Regions from separate parts of the Aliiglaciecola sp. genome, predicted to be linked through region 1. Evidence: predicted binding sites of a transcription regulator. Region 1 holds the regulator's gene; the other holds the start of a gene.

What was found. The regulator LexA, encoded in region 1, represses DNA repair genes until DNA is damaged. The targets are predictions, from matches to a motif close to TACTGTATNNNNATACAGTA.
Region 2: the regulator LexA is predicted to act here: its motif matches at 1,962-1,981, upstream of recA (recombinase RecA).

What each region holds. Positions count from the first base shown of each region.
Region 1 is NZ_JBDWYG010000039.1:143,213-149,706, reverse strand. It holds gene ctaD (cytochrome c oxidase subunit I) at 1-1,369, opposite strand, end outside; gene coxB (cytochrome c oxidase subunit II) at 1,381-2,526, opposite strand; gene lexA (transcriptional repressor LexA) at 3,018-3,641, opposite strand; gene plsB (glycerol-3-phosphate 1-O-acyltransferase PlsB) at 3,897-6,347, shown strand; gene ilvA (threonine ammonia-lyase, biosynthetic) at 6,401-6,494, opposite strand, start outside.
Region 2 is NZ_JBDWYG010000007.1:283,733-290,226, forward strand. It holds gene mutS (DNA mismatch repair protein MutS) at 1-1,215, opposite strand, end outside; gene pncC (nicotinamide-nucleotide amidase) at 1,361-1,864, shown strand; gene recA (recombinase RecA) at 2,075-3,109, shown strand; gene ABJV04_RS01275 (PA2169 family four-helix-bundle protein) at 3,477-3,923, shown strand; gene ABJV04_RS01280 (YqaE/Pmp3 family membrane protein) at 4,001-4,159, shown strand; gene ABJV04_RS01285 (endonuclease/exonuclease/phosphatase family protein) at 4,254-5,060, opposite strand; gene ABJV04_RS01290 (DUF883 domain-containing protein) at 5,450-5,767, shown strand; gene ABJV04_RS01295 (hypothetical protein) at 5,774-6,211, shown strand; gene ABJV04_RS01300 (hypothetical protein) at 6,220-6,459, shown strand.

The DNA.
Region 1 (6,494 bases):
CAGGAATACGTCGTGGCATGCCAGCTAAACCTACAAAGTGCATTGGGAAAAACAGCACATTAACGGAAATCAGTGAACACCAAAAATGCCACTTAGCTAAGGTTACGTCGAACATTTTGCCTGTCCATTTAGGCAACCAATAATAGACTGCCGCCATAATGGAAAATATTGCCCCAGTAACCAATACATAGTGGAAGTGAGCAACCACAAAATAAGTATCGTGATATTGGAAGTCCACTGGTGTAATCGCCAGCATCAAGCCAGAAAGTCCACCTATGGTAAACAGTACAATAAACGCCAAAGCGAATAGCATAGGCACTTCAAAGGATAAAGAACCCCGCCACATAGTTGCTACCCAGTTAAATACTTTTACCCCTGTGGGCACCGATATCAGCATAGTGGCAAACATAAAGAATAGCTCGGCCCCCACCGGCATCCCAGTAGTGAACATGTGGTGTGCCCAAACAATGAATGACAACAACGCAATAGACGTCGTGGCATAAACCATAGAGGCGTAACCAAACAGTTTTTTCCGTGAGAATGTCGGCACGATCGCAGAAATAATACCAAATGCAGGAAGAATCATAATATACACTTCAGGGTGCCCGAAGAACCAAAATATATGTTGGAACATAACCGGATCACCGCCACCTGCGGCATTAAAGAAACTAGTCCCGAAAAACTTATCAGTTAATACCATGGTCACTGCACCGGCAAGCACCGGCATAACCGCGATTAACAAGAATGCCGTGATTAGCCAAGTCCACACGAACAACGGCATCTTCATCCAAGTCATGCCAGGGGCACGCATATTGAAGATAGTCACAATCACGTTAATCGCTCCCATAATGGAAGAGATCCCCATAATATGCACAGAAAAAACAAACAATGCTGTGGTGTCATTACTATAAGTTGTAGAAAGAGGTGCGTAGAACGTCCAACCAAATGCGGGACCACCACCTTCCATGAACAACGAAGCAAGCAAAATGGTAAATGCCATTGGCAGTATCCAGAAGCTCCAGTTATTCATTCTCGGTAAAGCCATATCAGGCGCACCAATCATCATCGGCACCAACCAGTTAGCTAAGCCAGTAAATGCCGGCATAACTGCACCGAACACCATGATCAGCCCGTGCACAGTGGTCATCTGGTTAAAGAAATTTGGTTCTACAATTTGCAATCCTGGTTGAAATAATTCAGCACGAATTACCATGGCCATAGCGCCGCCAGTTAAAAACATGATGAACGCGAACCACAGATAGAGGGTACCTATATCTTTATGATTTGTAGTAAATAACCAACGTTTTATGCCACTAGGAGCATGATGATGGTGGTCGTCATGATCGAGTTCGGTTGTCGCTGTGCTCATAACTGCTCCCCTTATTGACCTGTCATTACGGCGTTAACATCTTTAGCTTGGACCATGTCGCCGGTATCGTTACCCCAAGCATTTCGTTCGTAAGTAATAACTGCTGCCAGCTCTCTCATGGTTAATTGTTTTGCAAAAGCTTGCATGGCTGTGCCGGTTTTTCCGTTTAATACGATATCTATGTGTGCAGCCATGTCATTAAGCACCATTTCACTATCCACTAAAGCTGGAAATACGCCTGGTAACCCTTGACCATTTGGTTGGTGACAAGCTGCACAAGCACGCATATAAACCTGCTCACCATTGCTCATCAACTCTTCCATGCTCATATTCATAGCCAACAATCTCTGTTCTTCTTCCTTGGCTTTACGCTGTACTTCTTCTTGGGCGTTTATCCAAGCTTCGTATTCAGCAGGTTCCTTGGCAACCACAACGATAGGCATAAAGCCGTGATCCTTGCCGCAAAGTTCTGCACATTGACCACGATATACACCGGGCTCAATGACGTTTGCCCAAGCCTCGTTAATAAACCCTGGGTTAGCATCTTTTTTAACAGCAAAATCAGGCACCCACCAAGAGTGGATAACATCATCAGAGGTAACTAAAAATCGCACTTTTTTGCCAGTCGGGATGACAAGAGGACGATCAACTTCCAGTAGGTAGTTATGTCCTTTTTCGAATTTGTTGTTGATTTGTTCTTGCTGGGTGGCCATCACAGAATAATATTCAACATCATTTTCCATGTATTTGTAATGCCACTTCCATTGAGAACCGGTAACCAGCACAGTGACCTCTGAGTTTTCAGGATCTTCCATGGCGATTAGTGTTTTAGCGGCAGGGAATGCCATCACAACTAAAATAATGAAGGGAATGATTGTCCAAGCAATTTCTACTTTCACACTTTCATGGAAATTAGCAGGCTGTGCGCCTCTAGATTTACGATGGAAAATCATACTCCAAAACATCACACCAAATACTAGAACTGCAATAACCACGCATATGAAAAACATAAGCATATGCAGATCATAAACTTGGCCACTAATTTCAGTCGCACCTTTGCGCAAATTCAATTGATACTGATCAGCAGTCGAAGTCGATTCTGCAGACACTGTAAATGCAATTAGACTGGTCAGTATTACCAATACGCCGGACCATATCTTTTTCACTCAACACCTCCTGATGATGTAAGCCTTTTCCAAAGGAGCAAAGCAGAGTTAATAACCGCAAATGGCTCAGTTCTGGTAAACAACTTTGGATCTTAATGTTACATAACTGTAAAAACTAGTATAAGAATTACTCAACTAAAGTCTAACGTCTAGTGTTTTTTGTTAAAAATTTAAACAACCGCTTGATTTTCAATCAAAATAGAGGAAAAAGTTATGATTTATAACGAATGGAAATAACTTGAATTTTGCAACCAACTAAAGTTGATAATGCTTAACAATGACCTCCAAGAGTGAGGGCTAGCAAGGAAGGGTGAGCATTTTATATCTAGATAAAAAAGAGGGATTGGATAACAATATTTTCAAATAAAACGGATTAACAAAAACTTAGCTTGAACTTAGGTTTTTAAAATCCTGAATGCAAAATAATAAAAAAGTGACCCGTAGGTCACTTTTCAGTGTAACTTTGTCACAGAAACTGAAGTTTACATCCAATCAGCGTTACGAATAACACCGACTGCGATACCTTCAATATTAAAAGGCTGCGAAGCCAAATCCACTTTAATAGGATTAAACTCGTCGTTTTCAGCATGTAGGATCACTTCTCTACCACGCTTTTCTAGACGTTTTACCGTCACATCTTCGTCAACTCTTGCTACCACAACCTGACCATTGTGAACATCAGTTGTGCGATGAACTGCGAGCAAATCACCATCTAAGATACCAATGTCTTTCATACTCATGCCACTAACTCTTAGCAAAAAGTCAGCACTGGGTTTAAATAAATCAGGATCGACTTTGTAGTGACACTCAACATGCTCTTCGGCCAATATTGGCTCGCCAGCAGCCACTCGCCCAACTAAAGGTAATCCCGCCTCTTCCAATTCATCTTCAAGGGGTACATTCAATTTGATTCCCCTAGAAGTACCAGGGAGAATTTCGATGACACCTTTGCGTGCCAGTGCTTTAAGATGCTCTTCTGCCGCATTAGCCGATTTAAACCCCAATTGACGTGCAATTTCAGCACGCGTGGGCGGCATACCCGTGGCTAGCATGGTGGCTTTTATTAATTCAAGAATTTCGCTTTGTCGTGGTGTTAGTGGACGCATAAACAGCCTGTTTTTCTATACAGTTTAACTGTTAGTATATACAGTTACCCAGAGAAAACAAAGGTTGTTTTATATTTTCTCATGAATTATCAAAAGCCTATTGATTTAATTAGGGTGACTTTACATGCGCTAACAATATAAAATACTAGTACAACCTAATAGACGTTGGTCTGCGCATTTTAATATGCAAACATGAATAGAGTTCGACTCTTCATGCTATGCTTTTAACGAACTCGAAACCTCAAGGTGTTATATATGGATTGGCTGCATAATTTGCTGCTTTCGATTTTTGCTTTTCCCGTAAAATGGCTAGTCAAAGTCAATAGTATTCCCACTGACATTGAAACTGAGTTAGGAATAGATAAAAGCAAACCCATTGTATATTTGCTTAGAACTCACTCGATTACTGATCAACTCGCCCTTAAAATGTCGACTAAAAAAGTCGACTTACCCAATCCGACTAAAAAAATTATCATCGGTGGTGAGGAGCACAGCGCCAGTGTCTTTATAGAGCAGCCACAATCTGTCATTGGCAGAACCATTAAAGGCACTAAAATTGCCGCTGACTTAACCCATTTATTTCAGCTTCACAAAGATAACGCCGATCTTGATTTGCAAATTGTTCCGGTGACGGTTTTTTGGGGGCGTGCACCTGGCCGAAAATCCAATGGATTAGCTGATCTATTAGCAGATAAAGCCTCGCCCAGTTGGTTACGAAAGTTCTTTATCGTATTGTTTTTAGGCCGAGATAATTTTGTCTCTTATAGTAAAGCTGTATCGTCTCGAGATATGACTAAGTTGCCTGGTACCGAAGCCGAAATCGCGCACAAATTGATTCGTTTAGCCGGCACCCATTTCCATCGAAAAAGACAAGCTTTTAACGGCCCTATGCTGTTAGAAAAGCAAGAGTTGTATAATTCAATTTTGGGTTCTGTGACGGTTATTAATGCCATTAACGAAGAATCTAGACAAAAGAAAATCCCTCTATCTAAAGCTAAGGCAAATGCTAAATCTTATATAAATGAAATTGCAGCGGATTATCGTGAGGGTTTAATTCGATTCGGCGACCGTGTTTTAACTCGGATCTGGAATAAAATCTATGATGGAATCGAAGTTGGTCATGCCGATAAAGTCAGGAAACTAGCCCAAAATGGTCATGAGATCATCTATGTTCCTTGTCATCGCAGCCATATGGACTACCTGCTATTAACTTACGCCATTTACCATCAAGGTCTAGTTACCCCTCACATTGCGGCGGGGATCAATTTAAACTTTTGGCCCGTTGGCGGTATTTTTCGACGCGGCGGTGCATTTTTCCTACGTCGTAGTTTTGCCGGTAATAAACTCTACACAAGTGTGTTCCGCGAATATTTAGAATTATTGTTTAACAAAGGCTATTCGGTTAAATATTATGCTGAGGGCGGACGTAGCCGAACCGGAAGACTGTTACCACCAAAAACCGGGATGCTAGCAATGACCTTACAGGCGATGATCAAAGGAGTTAATCGTCCAGTCAGCATAGTACCGGTTTACATTGGTTATGAGCATGTGATGGAAGTGGGTAGCTACCTTAGCGAATTAAAAGGCAATACTAAGAAAAAAGAATCCGTATTCGGGTTATTTTCTGTGGTTAGAAAGTTGAAAAACTACGGCCACGGCTTTCTCAATTTTGGTGAACCTATTCAGCTTAATAATTTCCTTGATGAGCAGGTACCGAGTTGGCGCGAGGCACAAAACAGTGAGGTTGATAAAAAACCAAGCTGGCTAACCCCAACCGTAAATATCCTTGCTAATCAGGTTATGGTGCGAATTAATCAGACAGCGGCCATAAGCGGTATGTCACTTTGTGCATTGTGTTTACTTTCAGCTAAGAAAAACGCAATGGGCCAATTGGAACTAGAGCAGGCAGTGGATGACTATATTCACTTGCTAAAATTATCACCTTACAGTGAGTTGGTGAGCTTGCCTGACAAAAGCGGGCATGAAATTGTAGAACAAACCCTGAAACTGGGGAAAATGAACGTCTCTGAAGATAGCTTCGGCAAGATTATCTCGTTAGAGCAACGTAACGCTGTCACATTAACTTACTATCGCAATAATATTTTGCACTTGTTCGCCATTCCGGGATTAATCGCCGCCATCGTGTTTGCTCACAATGGGTTGGAGAAATCTAAATTACTTGATCTTATTATGCGCCTCTACCCGATGTTGCAGCGAGAGTGGTTCCTTTACATGTCTAGCGAACAAGCAAAAGAATATGTGGAAGGCTTAATTGAAAGCATGTTAGAGATGGGCATGATAGTGACCGCAGAAGATAAACTAGCCCCTGCTCACTCCACAGCAGAATCATTCTATTCATTGTGGTTATTAAACCGCTGTGTTCAGGAAACACTACAACGTTATGCATTAGTGTTATCTTTGTTAGCAAAAGAAAAGAAAATGACTCGCTCAGCATTAGAGCGAACAAGTGCAAAATTTGCTGAACGATTGTCTGCATTGCACGGCATTAGTTCACCAGAATTTTTCGATAAAAATGTATTGGCAACTTTTGTGAATGCCCTAAGGGAAAATCAGCTTCTAGCAGATAGTGAAGATGGCCAATTACAACATTCTGAAACCAGTGAAACTTTGCGCCAAGATATCATCGCATTAATAGCACCTGAAATAGCCCAGCGTTTAGAAAAGCTTTACGCACTGCAAAGCTAACTTTCAGACATAAAAAAGGCTCCTTAATCGGAGCCTTTTGCATTTTTTGACAATTACTTTGCTAAATCAGATAAAAAGAACTGATAAGCAGGGTTCGTTGTTTGTTCATCATATTGGTAGCCAAGCTTATCCAAATGCTGATCAAAA
Region 2 (6,494 bases), on a different contig from region 1:
TTCAGGGAAGTTGTTGATATCTTCACTTAAGTTTGCAAAGTCAGGCCCTAAATCTACTAATTTTTGTTGGATTTCTGGCAGCATGACGAATGCATTAGCCAACCTTGAAAAATCTCTAGGTCGTGCTGAACGTAAGGCTAACCTGGCTAAACAACGTTCCATATCCCCGACGGATTTAAGCATGTCGCGTAAATCTTCGTATTCATCTTCATGTAGGGCCTTTATTTGTTGTTGGCGGCTATTTATGACCTGTAAATCGCGCACTGGGGTTTGGATCCAGCGTTTTAATAACCGACTTCCCATTGGGGTGACCGTGAAATCTAGAATACTCGCTAATGTATGCTCTACGCCGCCAGATAAATTTAAGGTTAATTCTAGATTGCGCCTTGTGGCTGCATCCATGAGCACAGTATCGTCATTGTTTTGCAACTGAATATTGCGTATGTGTGGTAAAGCTGAGCGTTGGGTGTCTTTAACATATTGAACAATGCATCCCGCAGCACAAATGGCAATTTTCGCATTTTGAATACCAAAACCATTGAGCTCCTTGGTACCAAACTGTTGGTTTAACTGCTTGCTGGCGGTTTGGAAATCAAACTCCCAAACTGGACGGCGGCGTAAGCCCGCGCGATCGTCGATTAAATGTAGATGGCTAAACCCTTCAGGATATAGCAACTCGGCTGGATTGCAGCGCTGCAATTCCGCTAATAAGGCTTCTTCACCGGGCAGTTCAGAGATACTAAAACGGCCGCTGGTAATGTCGATTATGGCAAACCCGAATGTCTCTTTTTGGGCAAAAACTGCGGCTAATAAATTATCTTGTTTATCTTCTAATAAAGCTTCGTCGGTAACCGTACCCGGAGTTACAATGCGCTGAACTTGTCGCTCAACAGGACCTTTGCTGGTGGCGGGATCACCTACTTGTTCCACAATCGCCACCGATTGCCCCATTTTAACTAAACGAGCGAGATAACTTTCTACCGCATGATAGGGCACGCCAGCCATGGGAATGGCATTACCACCTGACTTACCTCTAGCAGTTAAGGAGATATCTAATAGCTCAGAGGCTTTTTTCGCGTCATCAAAAAATAGCTCGTAAAAATCCCCCATACGATAAAATAACAGAATATCTGGATGTTCAGCTTTTATGGTTAAGTACTGACGCATCATGGGAGTGTGGCTATCTAGATCTGACTGTTTAACGCTATTACTCATTGAGGTTGGGATCTCTTTGCAGGTTGAGGTTATGCTTGAATAAATGCCTTATCTAAATAAGACAGGTAAAAACAATTGGGCATTATAAGAAGTATGGGTTTTTTTTCTAGCAGTTGTTAGTACAATCTGCCATATAAAAAATATAATGGAGCATATTCGTTCTATGTTAACCGAATCTATTGATTTATTAGCCCATCAACTGGGTCAACAGTTAACCCAAAAGGGTTGGACAATTAGTTGTGCTGAATCTTGTACCGGCGGTGGTGTTGCTTTTGCAATAACCAGTATTGCTGGAAGTTCTCAGTGGTTTAAACAATCATTTGTGACCTATTCTAACGAAGCGAAACAATCTTTATTGGGAGTTAGGCAAGAAGTCTTGATTTCATTTGGCGCTGTGTCGGCTCAAACAGTGGAGCAGATGGCATCTGGATGTGCACAAAAATCCCAGGCCGAAGTAGGCGTTTCCGTTAGTGGGATTGCTGGTCCCGATGGTGGTTCAGAAGATAAACCTGTTGGCTTAGTTTGGTTTGGCTTTTATATCAATGGCGAAATTTTTACTGAAAAACAGATTTTTTCTGGCGATCGTCATCAAGTTAGATTGCAAGCTATTGAGTTTGCTTTGCAACAGACCAGTCACAGAATTGGTTAAGCAATACATGGTTTTGGCCAGTTAAGCCTTGTAACTTTAGCGCGGATTTTTAACGCTCTTGGTCAGAAAAACACAAAACAAGTAAAACTGTACTTGCAACTGTATAATCATACAGTATACTTCTCAGCATAAAGTTTACGTTAAATAACAAATAAACAAGTTCGTTGAAGCCTTGTTTAATTTATCACGCTATTTTCGAAGGATATTCCGATGGACGATAATAAATCTCGCGCATTATCAGCTGCTTTAGGGCAGATTGAAAAACAATTTGGTAAAGGGGCGATTATGCGCCTTGGAGACAACCAAGCTTTAGATATTGAAGCGGTTTCAACCGGTTCTTTGACTATTGATATTGCGTTGGGAATAGGCGGCCTGCCTTGTGGCCGAGTGGTCGAAATTTATGGTCCTGAATCATCTGGTAAAACCACCCTAACTTTACAAGCTATCGCTGAAGCACAAAAAATGGGTAAAACCTGTGCCTTCGTTGATGCTGAACATGCCCTTGACCCAGTCTACGCGGCAAAGCTAGGTGTTAATATCGATGATCTTTTAGTGTCGCAGCCAGATACTGGTGAACAAGCATTAGAAATCTGCGATATGTTAGTACGTTCTGGTGCAGTGGATGTTGTGGTTGTCGATTCCGTGGCAGCGCTAACCCCTAAAGCTGAAATTGAAGGTGATATGGGGGATTCCCACGTTGGTTTACAAGCGCGTTTGATGTCACAAGCACTACGTAAATTAACCGGTAATATCAAGCGTTCAAATACCTTAGTAATTTTCATCAACCAAATTCGTATGAAAATTGGGGTGATGTTTGGTAGTCCGGAAACCACCACTGGTGGTAATGCGCTTAAGTTCTATGCTTCGGTAAGATTGGACATACGTCGTATTGGTGCGATTAAAGACGGGGATGAAGTTGTTGGTAACGAAACCCGAGTTAAAGTGGTGAAAAACAAAGTAGCACCGCCATTTAAACAAGCCGAATTCCAAATTTTATATGGCCAAGGTATTTGTAAAGAAGCGGAGTTGATTGACTTAGGTGTTAAGCAGAAGTTTGTTGAAAAGGCTGGAGCTTGGTATAGCTACAATGGCGAACGTATTGGTCAAGGTAAAGCGAATGTAGTTAAATACCTTAGAGAACATACAGATATGGCCGATGATATTGAAAAGCGTCTTAGAGCTGAGTTATTACTGTCTAAAACAGTCAAACCAGAAGATCCTGTAGCTTCTGAGGATGTGTTGTAACCCTAACCTTATACACATCCCTTAAGCGTGAGTTCCCCGCTAACAAAGTTGGCGGGGTTTTTTATGTTTTTTAATAGCCACCTGTCTTTGTAAACTTTCCATTCCCAGAGTAAAAATTTTACAGTTATAAACCTTTACCTTTCTTTCTAATCCTTTATTTACCTTCTTGTTACTATTTCATTCATTTTCTTTTTTTAATTTAAGTTATTGAAATATATGAATAATATTTAATCATTCAGCTTATTTAAGTGTTTATTTCCAGAGTTTTTTCACTATGGTGTGCTTTCTGCAACCTCTTTAAATGAGTAATGACACAATCAAAGAGCAATTTTGATTATTTATTTTCGATCATTAAAAGGAGATTTTTATGAGTAATGAAGTGAAACAAGTAAACAAAGTAACTGACGTGATTGAAGTCCTAAGAGCGGGCGCAGACTTTTACGAAGAAAGCATTGATAAAGCTACGCATCAATCTGTAAAACAAGTTTTTGCGCGAATGATGTTTGAGAAAAAAGCTGCAATTGAAGCTCTTCAGCCATTCGCTATCGCCGAAAAAGGCGAGAAGGAAAAGGGTGAGTCTATCACTGTGAATGTCCGCAACATGTACACAAAATTAGTAGGTGCATTATCGTTTGACAAAGAACATACCTATGTCAGCCAGCTCGAAGAAGTGGAAGATAAAACCTTAGAAGTAATCGATGAGGCTCTTGAAGAAAAGCAGCCTGATACATGTACATTAGCACTTCGTGAAATTCGAGGCACAATGCAAGCATGTCATGATGAGATGAAGGCATTGCAGGAAATTACTGCTTAGCCGATAACGTAAGTGTTATAAGCCGCTCACAGAGCGGCTTATACATAGAATGTATTTAATAAATATTGAGGTAAATCATGGATATCATCAGACTAATACTAGCAATTCTACTTCCGCCTGTTGGTGTATTTCTTCAAGTCGGATTTAGTGGCGCGTTTTTCTTAAACATACTACTAACCATTCTTGGTTACTTGCCAGGTATAATTCACGCAGTTTGGATTATTGCCAAAAGATAATACGAGTTTTGGGCAGTGTAACGAGCAGTGTAAAGTCCGCCACGCATGGACAACGTGTGCTAGCGGACTTCCCTATTATCAAAACCTTCAGCAGTTAATCCATATGGCTTTTTACCATCAACTCTGTGTACAGAGGAAAGTGGTCAGAATCTATTGACGGAAGCCTTTTGATATCTACCAACATAAAGTGTTGGGAATGAAAAAGATGATCGAGAGGCCACCTAATCACTGGGTAATCTGCATGAAAGGTATTAAAAAATCCCCTCCCAATTCTAGGGTCTTTTAAACCACTCAAGTGACGAAAGTCTCGTGTGGTGGGCGACCAGGCAACATCATTTAAATCACCGGTTACTATAGTTGGCTGCTGGGAGTGTTTCACTTCATCGGCAATCAAAATCAACTCTTTGTCTCTTGGTTTTGCAGTCTCATTTTCTGTTGGAGATGGTGGAGCAGGATGCATAAAATGAAACTTCACTTTGACGTTTTGTGGGAATTGAATATGACAATGAACTGATGGAATATCCTTCTCAATTAATTCTAGAACCTGTAAATCCGAAATTTCATATTTACTATAAACATGCATTCCATATAAATTTTCTAAGGGTTTATTGACTCGATAAGGAAAGTTTTCATGAATGGGGGTTAACGCATCTTGCCACCATTTGTTGGTTTCTAAAGTCACTAAAATATCTGGTTTATATTCAGTCACTATATCTATTAGTTTTTGTACCGATTTATTCGGCATTAATACGTTTGCAGTAATAACTTTTATGGTTACATTGGATTCTACTTGTGAATTTTCTGCCTGTTTTACTTCTTTTGGATATAAAAATGTATAAGGGAATATCCAAATGGACTGATATATTAAACTCGCTAGGTTTAAAAAAAGTAGACAATACATCAAAGTCGTTTCCGTGAAAGAAACTGTCAGTAGAATATTCACTAAGATCAAGAAGACTATCTGAACTCTGGGAAATTCCCAACTGCGACATAACCAATGATTACTAGGTAATAGTGGAAGTAATGTTATGGCCACTAGAAAGCCGGTTGTGCAAATTAGACTTGTTTCCAACATATTTTTTTTACGTTTTGATGTAATTGTTGCAAAGAGTATCAGAAGTATTTACAAGGTGAACCCTATAATTATAAGTCGAGTCTAACCGAAACACTTTAATTGACTGTTTTAACTGCATTAATTCATATTTTTTTAAATGGCATATTCGTTGCTCCTTAACCATTACTATCTTTCCATAATTGATTGATAGTCCGTTAACCAAAAAGGAGAATGACATGTCGAATCAAACACAATCAGCTACCAATATTCCTAAGCAGGGCACTGATAATTCAGAGACACCAATTTCTGATAAGGTAACCGATGCTCTTCATCATTCAGTTGACTCTTTGTCGAAACAAGCGGCCAAAACTGAAGAGAAAGTAAGACACTCAGCTACCGCTTCTGCTGAAACATTATCTGAAAAGCAGAAAGAAGCTCTGGACTACTGGAATTCGTCATCAATTGGTAAATTTACTAAAGAGAACCCAGTCGCAACAGCTGGTATTGCATTTGCCGCAGGTATGGCTCTGACTGCACTACTAAAAAGAAAGTAATCACCCATGATTGATGGCGACACTCACCAAACTCAAGAATCTGCAGCGCCTGAAAACGACGTTGCAGATTTGGCTGACCTACAGGCTTGTTGGGCAAGAGTTTGGGCGTCCCAGAAAGAACAAGTCAGTAAAGCGAAAAGCCTAGCGGCCCAAGAGTTTAAACTTACAATAAAAGCGTTTTTGTTGAGCGTGGTTTGTATTCTATTGTTAGTAGGCGTCAGTTTAATAATCTGGATAGCCTTACTCTTAACCGTTGGCTATGCTGCACTCAATTACGGTGTTCATTGGTTGCCCATCGCAACACTTTTCATTTCACTAAACCTGATGATGTTTTGGCTTATTCACAGAGAATTTAAGAATGCCGCTCGTTCAATGGGATTTTCTACAACAATCAATGCGGTTTTTGGTAAAACAAACAAAAACGCACCAGACACCGCAAAGTGAGGCTTAGTATGTTTGACTTATTAGCAGAACAAAAAGCTCGCGTTGCAAATGAAGCCGTCTTATATAACGTGACAAGAGACGTAAAGCAGCAAACTTTAGACAATGCAACGCAGCAGTCTAAACAGTGGTTGAGCTCTCCCAAAGGAATATTTACCTCATTTGTAGCAGGCTCTTGTTACGAATTGCAATCGAGCTCAGATTCAAGCTCAAGCAAAACCATCGTAAGTATTTTACTCAGACTTATTTAATAATTAGGCGATATTTTGTATCGCCTTAAAAAAAT